3 regions of the Delftia sp. Cs1-4 genome follow, and region 2 is predicted to be linked to each of the others. Evidence: predicted binding sites of a transcription regulator. Region 2 holds the regulator's gene; each other region holds the start of a gene.

Region 1 (6,778 bases), 1.4 Mb from region 2:
GTAGTGCACCAGGGAGATGGTGATCACCTGCCCGACCACGGCAAACCAGCGCAGCTGTATCAGCAGCTGCATGTTCTGGCGTTCGGTGGTGCGCTCGACGCGGAACAGGGACTCTGAAGGCGAATTCACGCGGGCGATTGTGCGCTACCGCAGGCAGCCGTGGCGCGGCAGGGTCTTGTAGAGGACTGGCGTAAAAAAGGCCACCGATGTCATCGGTGGCCTTGTTGCCTGCAGCGACGGCTTTACGGCCTTACGGTTTTACGGCTTGCTGCTTGCCTGCCGGTCATTGCGCCTGACCAGCCAGGCCGCGCCGACCACCATCAGCGCCAGCCCGTACCAGGTCAGCGCATAGACCAGATGGCTGTTGGGGAAGCGGATCACGGTCATGCCCGGGCGCGGCCAGGTGCCGTCCGCCACGGGCTGGCCCGGCAGGCCTGCGTCGATGAAGTAGGGGGCTGCATGGTCCAGGCCCTGGGCCTGTGCAATGGCCGCCACATCGCGCGAGAACCAGCGCTGCTGCGCGGGATCGTTCTCGCGCAGGAAGCCGCCGCGCGGCTCGCTGATGCGCAGCAGGCCGGCCACCGTCACCGGATCCTGGGGCGCCTGTGCGGGCTGATCCTGCCAGCGTGCGCGCTGCGCTGTGGGAATGAAGCCCCGGTTCACCAGCACCTGGTTGCCGTTGTCCATCTGCAGCGGCGTCAGCACCCAGAAGCCGGCACCCAATTCGGTCACGGCCTGGGTCAGCACGGTCTTGCCGGCCAGCCAGTGGCCGCTGGCCTGCACGGCGCGGTACTCGTGGTCGGCGGCCGTGATCTGCGGCCATTCGGCGGGCGGGGGCAGGGCAGCGGGCGCGGCGTGCACGCGCTGGTCCACGCGCTCTATCAAGTCCAGCTTCCAGGCACGGCGCTGGACCTGCCAGCTGCCCAGGAAGATGAAGCCCAAAAACAAGGCGATGCCCACCGAGATGAGCATCGCCTGAGCGAGTGGGCCACGCCGGCGCGATGCGCCGGCGTGGCTGGAGGGCCCGGAGTTTCCGGATGCGGTCAAGGCGTGACCGAGGCCGGAGCCGTCTGCGCGGCAGGGTCGGCCGGCATGGTGTGCTGGGGCATCATGTTGGTGTTCATGTGGAACATGACCCACAGGGTGCCCGCAATGCCGATGGCCACGAAGACCACGGTGAAGATGGTGGACAGCAGGGTCCAGCCGCCTTCGATCTTGCCGTTCATGTGCAGGAAGAAGACCATGTGGACCAGGATCTGCACCACGGCGAAGCCGCCGAGCACCATTACGGCCGTTGCACGGTCCGAGATGACATTGCTCATCACCAGCCAGAACGGGATGGCCGTCAGGATGATCGAGAGCACGAAGCCCCACATATAGCCCGAGAAGGTGCTGTGCGGGCCTGCGTCGTGGTGGTGATCGTCATGGCCGTGATGGTCGTGGTGACCGTGGCCATGGCCGGCGTGGATGTCGTGTGCAGCCATTTACAGCACCCCCATCAGGTAAACAAAAGTGAAGACGCCGATCCAGACCACGTCCAAGAAGTGCCAGAACATCGACAGGCACATCAGGCGGCGGTTGTTCTCGTGCGTCAGGCCGTGCTTGTTGATCTGGATCATCAGCGTGACCAGCCAGATCAGGCCGAAGCTCACGTGCAGGCCGTGGGTGCCCACCAGCGTGAAGAACGAGGACAGGAAGGCGCTGCGCTGAGGGCCTGCGCCCTCGTGCAGCAGGTGGGAGAACTCATAGAGTTCCAGGCCCAGGAAGCACAGGCCGAACAGGCCGGTGATGGCCAGCCACAGCTGGGTGCCGCCCAGCTTGCCCTGCTGCTTTTGCAGCATGGCGAAGCCGAAGGTGATGGACGACAGCAGCAGGAAGGCCGTGTTCATCGCCACCAGGGGCAGGTCGAACAACTGGGCGCCCGTGGGGCCTGCAGCGTAGTTGCGGCCCAGCACGCCATAGGTGGCGAACAGCGCTGCAAAGATCAGGCAGTCGCTCATCAGGTAGAGCCAGAAGCCCAGAGCGGTGCCGTTTTCGGGATGGGGCTCCTCGGCGAGGTGGTACTCGCGCGGGGCCAGGGCGGCAGCGCCGCCTGCGGTGTAACGGGTATCAGACATGACGTGCCAGCTGTTGTGTGCGCAGTTCTTCCGTGGCCGCGACTTCCGCGGCGGGGATGTAGTAGTCGCGCTTGTAGTTGAACGTGTGGATGATCGATGCCAGCACGGTGGCGGCGAACGACGCAATGGCCAGGGGCCACATGTGCCAGATCATCGCGAAGCCGAAGACCGTGGACAGCGCGGCGATCACGACACCGGCGCCGGTGTTGGACGGCATGTGGACGGGCTTGAAGCCGGTCAGCGGACGCTGGTAGCCGTGCTTCTTCATGTCCCACCAGGCATCGATCTCATGCACCACGGGCGTGAAGGCGAAGTTGTACTGGGGAGGGGGCGAGGAGGTGGCCCACTCCAGCGTGCGGCCTTCCCATGGGTCGCCGGTCACGTCACGCAGCTGGTCGCGCTTGAAGTAGCTGACCACCAGCTGGATCAGGAAGCTGCCGATGCCCAGTGCCACCAGACCGGCGCCCAGGGCGGCGATCACGAACCAGATCTGCAGCGAGGGGTCCTCGAAGTGGTTGGCACGGCGTGTCACGCCCATCAGGCCCAGCACGTACAGCGGTGTGAAGGCGACCCAGAAGCCGACCAGCCAGAACCAGAACGAGCACTTGCCCCAGAACTCGTCGAGCTTGTAGCCGAAGGCCTTGGGGAACCAGAAGTTGATGCCGGCGAACACGCCGAACACCACGCCGCCGATGATCACGTTGTGAAAGTGGGCGATCAGGAACAGGCTGTTGTGCAGCACGAAGTCGGCCGGGGGAACGGCCAGCAGCACGCCGGTCATGCCGCCGATGGCAAAGGTGCACATGAAGCCCACGGTCCACAGCATCGGCACCGTGAAGCGGATGCGGCCGCGGTACATGGTGAACAGCCAGTTGAAGATCTTGGCGCCCGTCGGGATCGAGATGATCATCGTCGTGATGCCGAAGAAGGTGTTCACGCTGGCGCCGGAGCCCATGGTGAAGAAGTGGTGCAGCCAGACCAGGTAGGACAGGATGGTGATACACACCGTCGCGTACACCATGGAGGTGTAGCCGAACAGGCGCTTGCGGCTGAAGGTGGAGACGATCTCCGAGAAGATGCCGAAGCAGGGCAGGATCAGGATGTAGACCTCGGGGTGGCCCCAGATCCAGATCAGGTTCACGTACAGCATGGGGTTGCCGCCCAGCTCGTTCGTGAAGAAGTTCGTGCCGACGTAGCGGTCCAGCGACATCAGCACCAGGGCTGCGGTCAGGATGGGGAACGAGGCCACGATCAGCGCGTTGGTGCACAGGGCGGTCCAGGTGAAGACGGGCATCTTCATCAGGTTCATGCCGGGTGCGCGCATCTTGATGATGGTCACGATCAGGTTGATGCCTGACAGCGTGGTGCCGACGCCGGCCACCTGCAATCCCCAGATGTAGTAGTCAAGCCCGACCCCGGGGTTCTGCGCCCCCAGGTTGGACAGTGCCAGCCAGCCGGAGGTGGAGAACTCGCCCAGGAACAGCGAGATCATCACCAGCACGGCGCCGCCCGTCGTCATCCAGAAGCTGAAGTTGTTCAGGAACGGGAAGGACACGTCGCGTGCGCCGATCTGCAGCGGCACCAGATAGTTCATCAGGCCGGTAACGAAGGGCATGGCCACGAAGAAGATCATGATCACGCCGTGGGCCGTGAAGATCTGGTCGTAGTGGTGCGGAGGCAGGTAGCCCAGGTTGTCGCCGAAGGCCATGGCCTGCTGCAGGCGCATCATCAGCGCGTCGGCAAAGCCGCGCAGCAGCATGACCAGACCGAGGATCATGTACATGATGCCGATCTTCTTGTGGTCGATGCTGCACAGCCAGTCGCGCCACAGCGGGCCCCACAGGCGGAACTTGGTGAGCAGGCCCAGCACGGCAAGGCCGCCGAGCACCACGGCGATGAAGGTCGCCAGCACGATGGGCTCATGCGCCATCGGGATGGAGTCCCAAGTGATGCGACCCAGCAGCCAGTGGGCCTGTGCCGGGGAGGTATGTTCAGACATATCGAGTCTCTTAGGTCGTGATGGGAGCGGGCGGCGGTCTGGCCGTCGTCCGCGTCCGCTAACTGCTTATTGCTGCGCAGCGGCTGCGGAGCCGTCGCGCTGGTCCAGGAAGGCCACGACGCGGTCGGCGTTTTGCACCGTGCACACATCCTGGGGCAGGTTCATGCCCACGGCCTTGAGATAGGCTTCGCCGCCAGCAGCGTCGATGGCCATCATGTGATGCATGCACATCTTGCCTTCTTCGACACAGCGGTTGAGCACCTTGTCGTACAGGCCTTCGTCCACCGTGGCGAAGCGCTCGACCGGGTTGCGCTCGCTGGGCTTGACCAGGTTCAGGTAGGTATCGCGCGTCAGGGCCTTGCCTTCGGACTTGGCCTTGGCAACCCACTGATCGAACTCTTCGTTGCTCAGGCCATGGAACTTGAACGTCATGCCCGAGAAGCCGGCGCCGCTGTAGTGCGATGCCAGGCCGTGGAACACGCCGGGCTTGTTGATCACGGCGTTCAGCTCGGTCTGCATGCCGGGCATGGCATAGATCATGCCGGCCAGGTCAGGCACGTAGAAGGAGTTCATCGTCGAGGTGGCGGTCAGCTTGAAGTGGATGGGACGATCCACGGGAGCGGCCAGCTCGTTGACGGTGGCGATGCCTTTTTCAGGGATGAAGAACAGCCACTTCCAGTCCATGGCCACGACCTGCACCTCCAGCGGCTTGACATCGGTGCTCAGCGGCTTGGTGGCCGAGACGCGGTCCAGCGGACGGTAGGGGTCCAGCTTGTGGGTGCTGATCCAGGTGATGGCGCCCAGCGCGATGATGATCATCAGCGGCACGGACCAGATCACCAGCTCCAGCGTGGTGGAGTGGTGCCATTCGGGGTCGTAGTGGGCCTCGGTGTTCGACTGGCGGTATTTCCAGGCGAAAAGCAGCGTGAGGATGATCACCGGGATGATGATGATCAGCATCAGCAAGGTGGCCGTGACCACCAGGTTGCCTTGCTGCGCGGCGATGTCGCCGGCGGGGTTGAGCACGACGGCTTTGCTGCAGCCAGTGAGACTGGCTGTCAAAGCGGCCGCGGTGAGCCACGCAGGCCCACGGAGTTCCTTGATTTTTAGCATGCTAGGGGCGCAACAAGAGCGCGTTTACATAGAAACGCGGATTACAAGATCCGGGCAAATGTATTACGAAGTATAAATTTGTCCATTGGACATTTTGTCCAACGTCAAGGAGAACCCGGGAACTTTCTGCTACCTGGGCGGGTGCACGGCATGTGCCTGGCGGTCCGGAGGCCGCATTTTCGCGTCGCGCGCAGCAGGACAAACACCGAGGCCGGTCGAGGTGGAAACCGCCTTGCGCCAGATCAAGCGAGGGCGTAGAACAGAGCTGTCAGTGAGACGAGACAAGGAGCATCCATCTATGAGCGGCCTCGACACAACTGCAAGCTTCCCCGGCGGAAGCTATGAGAGCAAAGAATCTCTGTCCCGCGCCGACACCCACGAAGATGTCACGCCCAACGAAATCGCCGTCGGCGTGATCATCGGGCGATCCTCGGAGTACTTCGACTTCTTCGTGTTCGGCATCGCCTGCGTGCTGGTCTTCCCGGCACTGCTGTTTCCCTACCTTTCCAAGCTCGACGGCACGCTGATGTCGTTCGCCATCTTCTCGCTGGCCTTCGTGGCCCGGCCGCTGGGCACGGCGCTGTCCATGGCCGTGCAGCGGCGCTGGGGGCGGGCGACCAAGCTGACGCTGGCGCTGTTTCTGCTGGGCGTGTGCACCGTGGGCATGGCCTTCCTGCCCAGCTACCAGCAGGCGGGGGTGAATGCCATCATCGTGCTGGCGCTGCTGCGCATAGGCCAGGGCATTGCGCTGGGCGGCTCGTGGGACGGTCTGCCGTCGCTGCTGGCCATGTCGGCGCCCAAGAACCGGCGCGGCTGGTATTCGATGATGGGCCAGTTGGGCGCGCCGCTGGGCTTCGTGCTCGCGGCAGGGCTGTTTGCCTTCATCTACGCCCATGTGGGAGCCGACGAGTTCCTCAGCTGGGGCTGGCGCTATCCCTTCTGCGTGGCCTTTGCCATCAACGTCGTGGCACTGTTTGCCCGGCTGCGCCTGGTCGTGGGCCAGTCCTACACCGAACTGCTGCAGCAGCGTGAGCTGGAGCCCATGGGCGTGCTGCCGCTGATGCGCGACGAGGGGCGCAACGTGGTGATCGGTGCGTTTGCCGCCCTGGCCAGCTTTGCGCTGTTCCACTTGGTGACCATCTTCCCGCTGTCCTGGATCTCGCTGTACTCGGACCAGTCGGTGACCCATGTGCTCGGGGTGCAGATCGTGGGCGCCTTCTGTGCGGCTGCCGCCATCATGGTCTCGGGCTGGCTGGCCGACCGTGTGGGCCGGCGCAACACGCTGGGCACCATGGCCTGCCTGATCGGCATCTTCAGCTTCCTGGCGCCCTGGCTGCTGGGCAGCGGAACGATGGGGAACAACGTGTTCATCATCGTCGGCTTCATCCTGCTGGGCCTGTCCTATGGCCAGGCGGCAGGCACGGTGACGTCCAACTTCCCCTCACGCTATCGCTACACGGGTGCTGCGCTGTCCTCGGACATGGCCTGGCTGGTGGGCGCGGCATTCGCTCCGCTGGTGGCCCTGGGCGTGTCCTCGCGCTTCGGACTG
Region 2 (6,778 bases):
ATGTCCGATCACAACAATAGCGCTCCCAAGAGCTTTTCCCACGAGAAGGTGGAAACCAACAATTTCCTGCTGATCGTGCTGACCCTGCTGGTGGTCGCCGTCGGCGGCATGGTGGAAATCGTTCCGCTGTTCTTCCAGAAGTCGACCACGGAAGCGGTGGCGGGCCTCAAGCCCTACACGCCGCTGCAGCTGATGGGCCGCGACGTCTATCTGCGCGAGGGCTGCTACAACTGCCACTCGCAGATGATCCGCCCCTTCCGCGCCGAGACCATGCGCTACGGCCACTACTCGGTGGCTGGCGAGTTCGTCTATGACCACCCCTTCCAGTGGGGTTCCAAGCGCACGGGTCCCGACCTGCACCGCGTGGGCGGCAAGTACAGCGACGAATGGCATCGCATCCACCTGAACAACCCGCGCGACGTGGTGCCCGAGTCCAACATGCCTGCCTACACCTGGCTGGAAAAGAACAAGGTGGATGACACCGTGGTCGCCCAGCACATGAGCGCGCTGCGCAAGGTGGGCGTGCCCTACAGCGACGAGGAAATCAGCGGCGCTGCCGAGCAGGTCAAGGGCAAGACGGAAATGGACGCCGTCATCGCCTACCTGCAGGTCCTGGGCCGTTCGGTCAAGTAAAGGAGAGCGACATGGACATCACCACCATGCGCATCGTGGCCACGCTGGCCTCGCTGGCCTGCTTCATCGGCATCTGGTGGTGGGCGTTCGCCCGCCGCAACCAGGCCCGTTTCGACGAGGCCGCCCAGCTGCCGTTCGAGCAAGACTGAGTCCCTCCACCAGAACGAGAACTTCCCATGAGCGATTTCGTAAACAACTTCTGGTCGATCTATGTCACGGCGATCACGCTGGGCGGCATCATCGGCTGCCTGCTGCTGCTGTATCTCACCGCACGCAAGAAGGTGGTCCCCTCGGCCGACAACACCACGGGCCACGTCTGGGACGAGGACCTGCGCGAGCTGAACAACCCCATGCCCAAGTGGTGGATGTGGCTGTTCATCATCACCTCGGTGTTCGGCTTCGCCTACCTGGCGGCCTATCCGGGCCTGGGCTCGTTCGCGGGCAAGCTGGGCTGGACGCAGCTGGGCGCCTATGAAAACGAGATGGCCAAGGCCCGCGCGGACCTGGAGCCGCTGTACGCCAAGTTCACGAGCATGAGCACCGAAGACATGGCCAAGGACCCCCAGGCCATGGCCATCGGCGAGCGCCTGTTCATGAACAACTGCGCACAGTGCCACGGCTCGGACGCACGCGGCGGCAAGAGCTTCCCCAACCTGACCGATGGCGACTGGCTGCATGGCGGCACGCCCGAGAAGATCAGGGAAACCATCACGGGCGGCCGCATCGGCATCATGCCGCCCATGGCCGCTGCCGTCGGCACGCCCGACGATGTGCGCAACCTCTCGCACTATGTGCTGAGCCTGTCGGGCAGCCCGCACGACTCGCTCAAGGCCTCGCTGGGCAAGTCCAAGTTCACGGCCTGCGCAGCCTGCCACGGCATGGACGGCAAGGGCAACCAGGCCCTGGGCGCGCCCAACCTGACCGATGACATCTGGCTGCACGGCTGGGGCGAGGCCGCCATCACGGCCATGATCAACAACGGCAAGCACAACGAGATGCCTGCCCAGAAGGACAAGCTGACCGAGGCGCAGATCGCGGTGCTTGCTTCCTATGTCTGGGGCATGTCGCACAAAGACGGCGCAGTCCGTCAGTAAGCACAGGGGCGGCGCTGCGGCGCCGCCTTTTTGCGTTTTGAGTTTTCAGATATTTCAAAAAAACAAAGGAACCCACCATGAAGCCCGAGAGCGGGGATGACACCGGGAAGCCTCCCCGCAAAGTCATTCCGATCACGCCGGCCACGCCTGATCCGGGCGAGCTGGTGTCGATGTTCGAGTCGGAAAAGAAGGTCTACCCGCGCTCCATCAGCGGTGTCTTCGCACGCTGGCGATGGGCCCTGGTGTTTCTCACCCAACTGGTTTTCTACGGCCTGCCCTGGCTGGAGTGGGGCCAGCGCCAGATGGTGCTGTTCGACCTCGGAACGCGGCGCTTCTATCTCTTCGGGCTGGTGCTGTACCCGCAGGACTTCATCTACCTGGCGGGCCTGCTGATCATCTCGGCGCTGGCATTGTTCCTGTTCACGGCCGTGGCCGGGCGCCTGTGGTGCGGCTTCTCGTGCCCGCAGACGGTCTACACCGAGATCTTCATGTGGGTGGAGCGCAAGGTCGAAGGCGACCGCAGCGCGCGCATGCGGCTGGACAAGAACGGCTGGACCTTCGAGAAGGCCTGGAAGAAGTCGCTCAAGCAGTTGCTGTGGATCGCCATTGCGCTGTGGACCGGCTTCACCTTCGTGGGCTACTTCGTGCCCATCCGCGAGCTGGGCGGCGAGCTGCTGGCGCTGCAGGGCAGCTGGCAGATGTTCTGGGTGCTGTTCTACGGCTTTGCCACCTATGGCAACGCGGGCTACATGCGCGAGCAGGTCTGCAAGTACATGTGCCCCTATGCGCGCTTTCAGAGCGCCATGTTCGACCGGGACACCATGATCGTCAGCTACGACACGGGCCGGGGCGAGCCGCGTGCACCGCGCACCAAGAAGGTGGACTACAAGGCCCAGGGCCTGGGCGACTGCATCGACTGCAAGATGTGCGTGCAGGTCTGCCCCGTGGGCATCGACATCCGCAACGGTCTGCAATACGAATGCATTGGCTGCGGCCTGTGCATAGACGCCTGCAATTCCATCATGGACAAGATGGAGTACCCGCGCGGCCTGATCCGCCTGACCACGCAGAACGCCATGGCCGGCCTGTGGCGGCGTGCCCAGGTGCTGCGCCGCATCTTCCGTCCGCGCGTGCTGATCTACTCGGCCGTGCTGATCGGCTTGAGCGTGGCCATGATCGTGAGCCTGGCGCTGCGCCAGTCGGTCAAGGTGGACGTGATCCGCGACCGCGCCTCGCTGTCGCGCATCGTGGCGGGCGGCAAGCTGGAGAATGTCTACCGCCTGCAGATCATGAATGCCACCGAGCAGGCCCAGCGCTACCGCATCAGCGCCCACGGCCTCGATGGGCTGGAGCTGGCGTCCGAGCAGGAAGTCGAGGTCGGCCCGGCCGAGACGCGCGGCATTGCGGCGCGCCTGCAGATTCCCTACGGTTCGGCCGAGCCGGGCTCGCACACCGTATTCTTCGATATCGATGCCGTGCATTCAGGCGCGGGACGCGCGTCCGAAAAGGCCGTCTTCCTGGTGCCCCGGTGATGTTCCTGGCAGGCGCGGCACGGTCCGCGCCTGCCGCCTGAAAGAAAGAGGTTTCCCATGTCTTCCAGTCCCGCAGTGTCCGCGCCCGCGCAGGCTCCCTCGCACCCCGACGCCGGCAAGCCCTGGTGGAAGTTCGGCCATGTCTGGCTGGTGGTGGCCGGCCCGGCGGCCGTGGTGGTCGCTGCCGTGATCACGGCCATCATCGCCATCAATGGCGCCGATCCCGTGATCGACCCCGACTACTACCGCAACGGCATCACGATCAACGAGCGTGCCGATGGCGTGCGCGAAGTGCCCAAGAGCATGGCGCCCGCCGTCACCGGCCGCAACCATGCGGCCACGCCCGCGCACGATCACCCCACGGACCGCTGATCGCCGTGCACCCCTGCAAGAGGCCGCAGTCGCGGCCTTTTTGCATGGCGGATCGCATCTCCGGCATGCGCGACGGGTGAGGGTTTCCTACAGGCGTGCAGGGCGCTGCGGGGCTTGGCGCCATGCGTTGGCGCGGCGCACAATGAAGGCGACCCCTCGACAGCACAAGGAGATCGCTGATGTTGGCCCAACGCTGGATGTGGATTGCCTGGCCTGCCTTTCTGGCAGCCGCCGTGATGGAGATGCTGGTTTTTGCCTTTGTGGACCCGCTGGAGCTGCATTGGCTCGGCGACCTGGGCTGGTCGCGCCAGGGCATCTACACGCTGGCCTTCTTCGCCTTCTGGGGCGTGACCATGCTCTCCAGCCTGATGACCACCATGCTGGGTCGCTCGGCCCGCGATCTCAATGACGGCGTGGTCTCCGAGCCCGACCCGGATCTGGCCATGCAGGGGCTGGGGCGGGACTGAGCGAGAGCCCGCCGCAATGAACAAGGCCCGCTGTCGCGGGCCTTGTTCATTGGCGGATGAATGCTTGCCGCCCTTGCAGCCTCACTGGCACTGCTGGCTGTTGACGATGCGCTTGAGCGCCTCCGTGTCCAGGATGCGCAGATGGCGCTGGCGCACCTCAATGATGTTGTCGTCCGCGAACTTGGAGAAGGTGCGGCTCACCGTCTCCAGCTTCAGGCCCAGGTAGCTGCCGATTTCCTCGCGCGTCATGCGCAGCACCAGTTCGGACTTGGAAAAGCCCCGCGCATGCAGGCGCTGCACCAGGTTGAGCACGAAGGCGGCCAGGCGCTCTTCTGCGCGCATGCTGCCCAGCAGCAGCATCACGCCGTGCTCGCGCACGATCTCGCGGCTCATGACCTTGTGCACATGGTTTTGCAGGGCCGTGACCTCGCGCGACAGGTCTTCCAGCTTGTCGAAGGGCATGACGCAGACTTCGGCGTCTTCCAGCGCGACGGCATCGCAGGTGTGGTGGTCGTTGACGATGCCGTCCAGGCCGATGATCTCGCCGGCCATCTGAAAGCCTGTGACCTGGTCGCGTCCGTCCTCGGTGGCCACGCAGGTCTTGAAGAAGCCGGTGCGGATGGCGTACAGCGAGGTGAATGTCTCGCCGTTGCGAAACAGCAGGCCTCCGCGCTTGACCTTGCGGCGCGTGGCCACGATGTCGTCGATGCGCTGCATCTGCTCGGCATCCAGGCCCATGGGCATGCACAGTTCGCGCAGGTTGCAGTTGGAGCAGGAGGCTTTGATGGTCTGAAGGTTCATGGAGTGATAAACATCAGCGGCACACAGCGTGCCGGCGGTGACCTCGTGGATTGCGATGAGTTGGATCAAATTGTCGCAGCAGTCCCTCAAACAACTCTTGATATGAGTCAAGGACATGACCGATGTGCTGCGGCACAGTCGAGGTATTAGAGGAAAAAACCCATGACCGCTGTCACCCCAGAGCTGCTGCGTCGCTTTGACGTACCGGGGCCCCGATACACCTCGTTCCCTACCGCCGACCGCTTTGTCGAGGCCTTTGGTGCAGAGGACTATATCCTGGCGCTGCAACAACGCAAATCGAGTACCGCAGCGCGTGCCATGCCTTTGTCGCTGTATGTGCACGTGCCCTTTTGCGAGTCGCTTTGCTACTACTGCGCCTGCAACAAGATCGTGACGCGTCACCATGATCGCGCTGCCGTCTACCTGGACTACCTGGCGCGCGAGATGGCCTTGCATACGGCCCATTGCGGCAAGGGCCAGGCCGTCAGCCAGCTGCACCTGGGCGGCGGCACGCCCACCTTCTTCTCCGACGACGAGCTGCGCACGCTGATGGGCCTGTTGCGCGAGCATTTCAAGCTGGAGCCGGGTGGCGAGTACTCCATCGAGGTCGATCCGCGCACCGTCAGCGTCGAGCGCCTGGCCGTGCTCAAGGAGCTGGGCTTCAACCGCCTGAGCTTCGGCGTGCAGGACTTCGACGAGCAGGTGCAGATCGCGGTGCACCGCGTGCAGCCGGCCGAGCAGGTGTTCGAGCTGGTGGCGGCCGCGCGGCAGCTGGGCTTTGCCTCCATCAACGTGGACCTGATCTACGGCCTGCCCAAGCAGACGCCCGAATCCTTCGAGCGCACGCTGGCCCAGGTCAACGCGCTGCGGCCCGACCGCATCGCGCTCTATGCCTATGCCCACCTGCCCGAGCGCTTCAAGCCGCAGCGGCGCATTGCGGCCGAGGATCTGCCCCAGGGGGCCGACAAGCTGGCCATGCTGTCGCGTTCCATCGCCGCGTTCATGGACGGTGGTTATGTCTATGTGGGCATGGACCACTTCGCCCTGCCGGAGGACTCGCTGGCCGTGGCCAAGCGCCAGGGCCGGCTGCACCGCAACTTCCAGGGCTACAGCACCCAGCCCGACTGCGACCTGATTGCGCTGGGCGTGTCGGCCATCGGCAAGGTGGGTGCCAGCTACAGCCAGAACGCCAAGACGCTGGAGGAGTACTACGACGCCATCGACGCCAGCCACCTGCCCGTGGTGCGGGGCCTGGCGCTGTCGCGCGACGACCTGGTGCGCCGCGCCGTCATCATGGCCATCATGTGCCAGGGCGCCGTGCTGTTCGAGCCCATGGAGCAGGCATGGCTGCTGGGCTTTCGCGAGTACTTCGCGCCCGAGATGGCGGCCCTGGAGGACCTGCAGGCCAAGGGCCTGGTGCAGATCAGCGACGAGGGCTTCCAGGTCACGCCCATGGGCTGGTACTTCGTGCGCGGCGTGGCCATGCTGTTTGACCGATATCTGCAGGCGGACAAGAACCGGGCGCGGTTTTCGAGGATCATCTAGGCCCCATGCTGTTGTCGCTCCTCTGGACCGCTTTGATCATGGGGCTCGTCGGCGGGCCCCATTGCCTTGCCATGTGCGCTGCGCCCTGCGGCGTGGTCACGGGCGGGGCGGGGCAGGGCGGCGGCTCGCAGGTGGTGGCCGTGCATGGATTGCAAAGCCGGCTGTGGCTGCGCACGGCGCTGTTCCACGGCGGCCGTCTGGCCGGTTATGCCAGCCTGGGCGCTGCCTCGGCCCTGGCCATGGAAAGCCTGTCCTGGCTCACCAGCCAGACCACGGCGCTGCAGCCGTTCTGGACACTGACCCATGTCGCCGTGATGGCCTGGGGCCTGGCCAT
Region 3 (6,778 bases), 1.7 Mb from region 2:
ACTGATCTACGCCCAGACCGAGCGCGGCTTCGCACTGTGCAGCCAGCGCAGCGCCACGCGCAGCCGCTACTACCTGCAGGTGCCGCTGACCGAAAAGGTCGAGGACTGGAGTGATGAAGCCTTCTGGAACGAACTGCGCCTGCGCCTGGACCCCGAGGCACGCGAGCGCCTGGTGACCGGCCCCTCGCTGGAAAAGAGCATTGCCCCGCTGCGCAGCTTCGTGACCGAGCCCATGCGCTTCGGCCGCCTGTTCCTTGCCGGTGACGCGGCCCACATCGTGCCGCCCACGGGCGCCAAGGGCCTGAACCTGGCCGCCTCGGACGTGGGCTACCTGTCCAGCGCTTTCGCGCAGTACTACCGCGACAAGGCGCCCGAAGGCATCGACGGCTACTCCGAGCAATGCCTGCGCCGCGTCTGGAAGGCCGAGCGTTTTTCGTGGTGGATGACCTCGCTCATGCACCGCTTCCCCGATGCGGGCGGCTTCGACACCAAGGTGCAGGAGGCGGAGCTGGACTACATCGTCAACTCCCGTGCAGGCTCGACCTCGCTGGCGGAGAACTATGTGGGGTTGCCGCTGGTGTGAGGTCCGGTATGAGGCCTCGGGCGCCGCCGAGGCTGCGCCCGCATTGATGCGCGCCTGTCGCCACAGCATTGCGCAAATTTGCAGCCCGCCTCGCCCGGACGGGTGCGGGCGAGGAGTAAGCTTGTCGGGTTATGGCGCACATCACGTTTCCCCCTCCCTATATCGCCCCCCAGAATGCAGCGCAGTCGCTGCGCGACGCAGGCTATGCGGTGCTGCGCCCCGATGAATTCGCGGCCTGGGCAGGCGTGTCATTGACCGAGCTGCATGCGCTCGATGCCGACTGGGCCCAGCTGCCGCCCGATGCCTTTCTGAAGGACGGCGGGCGCTACCGGCGCCGCCGCCATTCCTGCTTCATCGCCGGGCAGGACGGGCTGCAGCAGGTGGAGCACCGCGCGCACTGGCAGCCGGTGGAGTACAACGCCCTGCATGGCGGCATGTTGCGCATGTTCGATCCCATGCGCGACGCCACGGCGCAAAGCGCCACCTGGAGCCGGCTGCTGCTGGCGCTGGCCGGCCTGTCCGACCAGGTGTTCTGCGCCCAGGGCAATGATGTGCAGCACGAGCGCTGGTTCATCGAGTCCCACCAGTTCCGCATCGACACCACGGACGGCATTGGCCGGCCCACGCCCGAAGGCGCGCACCGCGACGGCGTGGACCTGGTGGCCGTGATCCTGGTCGGGCGCGAGGGCGTGAAGGGCGGCGAGACGCGCATCTTCGAGGCCACGGGCCCCAGCGGCCAGCGCTTCACGCTGACCGAGCCCTGGTCGGTGATGCTGCTGGACGATGCCCGCATGATCCACGAGACCACGCCCATCCAGCCAGAGCAGCCGGGCGGCGTGCGCGATACCCTGGTGCTGACCTATCGCCGCCAGGGTTTCCAGGGCTCGGAGCTGACGCGTCGCCGCAAGGATTGATGCAGCTCAAGACGCTGGCGCATGATGGGCGCACACTTTGGTTCATCGACCCGGCCGCCCCCGATTGTTGACGGCGGCCAAGCACAAAGGAGAAAACGCATGTTCAAGCACATCCTGGTTCCCGTGGACGGCTCCAACAGCTCGATGCTGGCAGTTCACAAGGGCGTGGAGCTGGCCAAGGCCTTTGGCAGCACGCTGACGGCGGTCTACGTGGTGGACCCCTATCCGTTCACGGGCGTGGGCGCCGACTTCGCCTACGGCCAGTCGCAGTACCTGAGCGCGGCCACGGCCGAGGCCAACACCACGCTGGACGCCGTCAAGAAGATCACCGACGAGGCCGGCATCACCGCCACCACCGTGGTGGGCGAAGGCCATGCGGTGCACGAAGGCATCGTGCGCGTGCTCGAGAGCACGGGCGCCGACCTGATCATCATGGGCTCGCAAGGCCGCCGTGGCCTGGAAAAGCTGATGCTGGGCAGCGTGACCCAGCGCGTGCTGGGCGCCGTGCGCGTGCCGGTGCTGGTGGTGCGCGAGTAATCACCGGGCCGCTCGGCCCTTTGCCGGGTAAAACGTCAACGGCTCCCTCGGGAGCCGTTTTTGTTGGTGCGCTGCAGGGGGAGAGGGTGATCAGCGATTGAGCAGCCGTGCCAGCCAGCCCTTTTTCTTGCGCTGCAGTTCCAGCTCCTGCAGCACTTCGTTCTTGAGCCTTTCCTTCTCGGCGGCAGGACTGGACTCGCGCGCCATGCGCAGATAGGCCTTGGCCGAGTCCACGTAGCCGGTGTCTTCGTTGCGGATGTGGTTGAACAGCCAGCGCGAGAGCATGCCGTGCAGCTCGGCGGCCACGTCCTCGCCCGCATCGAAGCGGGTCTGCATCTCGATCACGCGGCGCGTGAACAGCTCGTGCACCTTCTTGTGCGGGCCGGCGAACATGTAGCCGGCGCTCTCGATCAGGCTTTCCTCGAACACGAAGTGCGAGACGGTGTAGTCGATCATCTCGCCGATGACATCGCCCAGGGCCTCGCGGTCGGGCGAGGAGCGCAGCTCGTAGAGCTTGTTGATGTAATCGACGATGCGGCGGTGCTGCCGGTCGATTTCTGCAATCCCGGTGTCCAGCTCGGGGACCCAGACCAGCAATGCCATGACGTTCTCCAGGAATTCGGTGATTTCCAGAGAAGTATTCACGGGACTGTCACATAGCTCCTTGATGCAGATCAGGCTGATCTGCATCAATGAAATGCGGCGTTGGCCATTGCAGGCGGTGCCGGGCATGCAGCCCTGGCACCGCAGGCATGTCACTCGATCTTGGCGCCCGAGGACTCGACGATCTGCTTGGACTGCTTGAAGTCGGCCTGGAACATCTTGTCGAAGTCGGCCACGCTCATGGACTGGGGTTCGGCGCCCTGGGTCTGGATGGCATCGCGCACTTCGGGCATGGCCAGCAGCTTGTTCACTTCGGCGTTGACCTTGGTCACGACGGCCGTGGGCGTGCCCTTGGGCATGAACAGGCCGTACCAGGTGCTCACGTCAAAGCCCTTGAGGCCTGCTTCGGCCAGCGTGGGCGTGTCGGGCAGCGAGGACGAGCGCTTGGCCGAGGTCACGGCGATGGCGCGCAGCTTGCCGGCCTTGATCTGGCCGATGGCCGAGGGCACGGAGGACACCAGCAGGTCCACGTTGCCGGCCAGCGCATCCATCAGGGCCGGATTGGAGCCCTTGTAGGGCACGTGCACCAGCTGGATGCCTGCCGCCTTCTCCAGCAGCACGCCCGAGATGTGGATGCTGGTGCCATTGCCCGGCGAGCCGTAGGTCACCTTGCCCGGGTGCTGCTTGGCAGCGGCCACGATGTCGGCCAGGGTCTTGTAGGGCGAGTTCACGCTGGTGGCGATCACGATGGGCGTGTAGGCCACGTGGGCCACGGGCACCAGGTCCTTGACGGGGTTCCAGGGCAGGTTCTTGTAGAGATAGGGGCCCAGGACCACGTTGTCCTTCTGGCCCATGACCATGTCGTAGCCCGTGGGCGCTGCCTTGGCGGCCTCGGTGATGCCGATGGTGCCGCCTGCGCCCGCGCGGTTGTCGGGCACCACGGTCCACTTGCTGACTTCGGTGAGCTTGTTGGACACCACGCGCGCGAGGATGTCGGTGCCGCCGCCGGGCGGGAAGGGCACGATCATGCGCACGGGCTTGTTCGGATAGTCGGCAGCCGCACCTTGGGCGGCTGCGGAAAAGCTCATGCCCATGGCGGCGGCCACGGCGGTGCAGGTGATCAGTTGGCGGAACATGAAAGAAGAAACTCCAGGGTCTGATGGGGCGGTGCAACCCTCTCGCAGCGGACCGGCAGTGCCGGGCCGCCCATGCGGTGGGTTGTCGATGATCGGGGAGGGTGGTTCCGCCATCTTGCATTGGGAAACCCGCTATTTGGGCGGATTTCCGCAATCTGTGCCACAGGGGCTTTCACCAAGGAGCAGCTTGTGCCTGCTCCAGAGGGAAGCGGGCTATTTTATGCCGCCTTGGTGTCTGGCCGCAGGCCAGGCGCTCAGGCCTGTGCCAACTGCCTGTCCAGCACGCGCACCGTCTCGTACAGCACCCTGGTGCCGTCCAGCAGCTGGGCGGGTTCTATCCATTCCTCGGGCGCGTGGCTGCGGCCGTTGAGGCAGGGGATGAAGATCATGCCCATGGGGCCGGTGGGCGCCATGTAGACGGCGTCATGGCCGGCGCCACTGGGCATGCGCATGTAGGCGTAGCCCAGGTTTGTGCAGGCCTGCTCCACGCCCTGCATGACCAGGCCAGCGCAGTCCGTGGGCTGGGAGCGGCTCACGTCGGCCATCTCGGCACGCACGCGCAAGGCGGCCAGGCCGGGCAGGACTTCGGCCAGCAGTTCCTCGGGGAAGCGCTCCAGCACGCCGGCGTGGTCGCTGCGCACTTCCATCATCATCTCGACCAGGCCGGGCACGGCGTTGGAGGCATTGGGCGTGAGCGAGAGCCGGCCCACGGTGGCCACCACATAGTGGGGTTGGCCGCTGAGCGCAGCGGCCTTGCGGTTGGCCGCATCGATGATGCGCGCCGCGCCCACCAGCGCGTCCTGGCGGATGTCCATGGGCGTGGTGCCTGCGTGGTCGGCCTGGCCGCGCACGGTGAAGCTCACGCGGCGTATGCCCACGATGTTCGTCACCACGCCGATGGGCAGGCCGCGCTGCTCCAGCACCGGGCCCTGCTCTATGTGCAGTTCCACAAAGGCGGCCGTGCCGCCGGCGCTGCGCAGCGGGCGGTCCAGCGCCTCGGGCCGCGCGCCGATGCGGCGCATGCCTTCGGCCAGGGTTTCGCCTTGCGGGTTGCGGGCGGCCAGCATGGCGGCGTCCAGCTTGCCCGACAGCGCGCGGCTGCCTATGCAGGAGATGCCGTAGTCGCTGGGTTCTTCGGACAGGAAGTCGATCACCTCGAACGGGTGCTGCAGGGCGATGCCGTTTTCGTGCAGGCAGTGCGCGACCTCGATGCCGGCCAGCACGCCGATGATGCCGTCGAAGCGCCCGCCCATCATCACGGTATCGCAGTGCGATCCGGTGGAGATGGGGGCGCGTTGCACCGGGCCTGGGGCAGCCGGCAGGCGGCCCACCAGGTTGCCGCCCTCATCCAGATGGACCTGCATGCCCGCTGCCTCGAACTGCCCGCGCAGCCAGGCACGGGCCTGGTCGAATTCAGGGGAGAAGGCGCGGCGCGTCCACGGCACGTCGGGCAGGGTGAAGGTGGACAGGGTCTCCACGCGGCGCCACAGGCGCTCGGCATTGATGGGGGGAAGGTTGGGGGCGGAGGAAGCGGGCAGGGCGGTCATCGGTCTCGGTGGCGTCTGGGGCAGCTGGATCGGGCAGCCCGAATTCTCGCGCGAAAAAAGCAGTCCTCAGGGCAGGGGGCGCAGGCCCGCCAGCAGACGCTCGAGCGTGTCGAAGCTCACGGGTTTGACCAGGTGGTGGTCCATGCCGGCTTCCCGCGATCGTCTCAGGTCCTCCTCCTGCCCCCAGCCCGTGAGCGCGATCAGCACGACCTGGTCGCGGCCGTGCTCGGCACGGATGCGGCGGGCGACCTCCAGGCCGTCCATGCCGGGCAGGCCGATGTCCAGCAGCACCACTTCTGGCCTGAACGCCGCGTGCATGGCCAGGGCGCCGGGGCCGTCGCGGGCAATCTCGACTTCGGCGCCCAGCAGCCTGAGCAGCATGGCCAGGGTGTCGGCGGCGTCGATGTTGTCATCGACCACCAGGATGCGGCCGAAGGCCGTTGCATCCTCGGGCTGGGCATTCGGTGCCTGTCCCGCCAGGGGCTGCGCCTGGGTGGGCAGGGGCAGGTGCAGCCTGAATTCGCTGCCCTGGCCCTTGCCTTCGCTGAGCGCCTGCACGCTGCCGCCGTGCATCTCGACCAGGCTGCGCACCAGGGTCAGCCCGATGCCCAGGCCGCCCTGCCCACGGCGGCCGTTGCGGTCCACCTGCATGAACAGATCGAACACCTTGCCCAGCAGGGCGGGCGGGATGCCGATGCCGTTGTCGCGTACCGAGACCACGGCCTGCGCGCCATCGGTCCAGGCGGCCAGAACGATGTGGCCGCCGGAGTGCGAGTACTTGGCGGCATTGTTGAGCAGGTTGGAGACCATCTGCGCCAGCCGCATCGGGTCGGCCAGCAGCGATACGGGCGCGGCGGGCAGTTCCAGGCGCAACTGGTGGCTGCCTGCCTCCATGACCGCGCCGCTGGCCGCCACCACGCCTTGCAGCACATCGTTCAGGTCCACCAGTTCCTTGCGCAACTGGACCTTGCCCGTGGTGATGCGCGAGACCTCCAGCAAGTCGTCCACCATGCGGATCATGTGGTTGACCTGGCGCTCCAGCATCTCGTGGCTGTGGCGCACGCTGTCGTCGCCGCTGGCGGTGCGCTTGAGGATTTGCAGGCCGTGGCTGATGGGTGCCAGTGGATTGCGCAGCTCATGCGCCAGCGTGGCCAGGAATTCGTCCTTGCGTCGGTCGGCTTCCTTGAGGTGGTACTCGGCCTGTTTGAGTTCGGTGATGTCCTGGATGACGGAGCAGGTGCCTATGAGCTGGCCGTCGTCATCGCGCAGCGGCGCGCAGCTGACGCGCATCCACCATTCGCGGCCATCGTCGTCGGTGTGCAGCATCTCCAGACCCGGCATGACCACTTCGCCGCGCAGCGCGCGCTTGCCGGGCCAGTTCTCGGGGGCAATGGGCTGGCCCTTGTCATCCCATCCCTTCCAGCGCGGCATGCGGTCCGCCAGGGTGGAAGGAATGGC

What was found. The regulator FNR, encoded in region 2, switches genes on or off when oxygen is low (the NO sensors DNR and NnrR bind a similar motif). The targets are predictions, from matches to a motif close to TTGATNNNNATCAA.
Region 1: the regulator FNR is predicted to act here: its motif matches at 5,324-5,337, upstream of cyoA (ubiquinol oxidase subunit II).
Region 3: the regulator FNR is predicted to act here: its motif matches at 2,714-2,727, upstream of DELCS14_RS12405 (bacteriohemerythrin).

What each region holds. Positions count from the first base shown of each region.
Region 1 covers NC_015563.1:3,094,695-3,101,472, forward strand. The annotation lists gene DELCS14_RS13695 (ATP-binding protein) at 1-129, opposite strand, end outside; gene DELCS14_RS13700 (SURF1 family protein) at 259-972, opposite strand; gene cyoD (cytochrome o ubiquinol oxidase subunit IV) at 1,044-1,484, opposite strand; gene cyoC (cytochrome o ubiquinol oxidase subunit III) at 1,485-2,117, opposite strand; gene cyoB (cytochrome o ubiquinol oxidase subunit I) at 2,110-4,116, opposite strand; gene cyoA (ubiquinol oxidase subunit II) at 4,183-5,229, opposite strand; gene DELCS14_RS13725 (MFS transporter) at 5,528-6,778, shown strand, end outside.
Region 2 covers NC_015563.1:4,484,560-4,491,337, reverse strand. The annotation lists gene ccoO (cytochrome-c oxidase, cbb3-type subunit II) at 1-633, shown strand; gene DELCS14_RS19640 (cbb3-type cytochrome c oxidase subunit 3) at 645-782, shown strand; gene ccoP (cytochrome-c oxidase, cbb3-type subunit III) at 810-1,727, shown strand; gene ccoG (cytochrome c oxidase accessory protein CcoG) at 1,805-3,259, shown strand; gene DELCS14_RS19625 (FixH family protein) at 3,317-3,631, shown strand; gene DELCS14_RS19620 (hypothetical protein) at 3,811-4,098, shown strand; gene fnr (fumarate/nitrate reduction transcriptional regulator Fnr) at 4,180-4,899, opposite strand; gene hemN (oxygen-independent coproporphyrinogen III oxidase) at 5,062-6,444, shown strand; gene DELCS14_RS19605 (sulfite exporter TauE/SafE family protein) at 6,450-6,778, shown strand, end outside.
Region 3 covers NC_015563.1:2,821,063-2,827,840, forward strand. The annotation lists gene pobA (4-hydroxybenzoate 3-monooxygenase) at 1-583, shown strand, start outside; gene DELCS14_RS12395 (2OG-Fe dioxygenase family protein) at 715-1,497, shown strand; gene DELCS14_RS12400 (universal stress protein) at 1,597-2,034, shown strand; gene DELCS14_RS12405 (bacteriohemerythrin) at 2,125-2,679, opposite strand; gene DELCS14_RS12410 (tripartite tricarboxylate transporter substrate binding protein) at 2,790-3,773, opposite strand; gene DELCS14_RS12415 (Zn-dependent hydrolase) at 4,028-5,320, opposite strand; gene DELCS14_RS12420 (ATP-binding protein) at 5,387-6,778, opposite strand, start outside.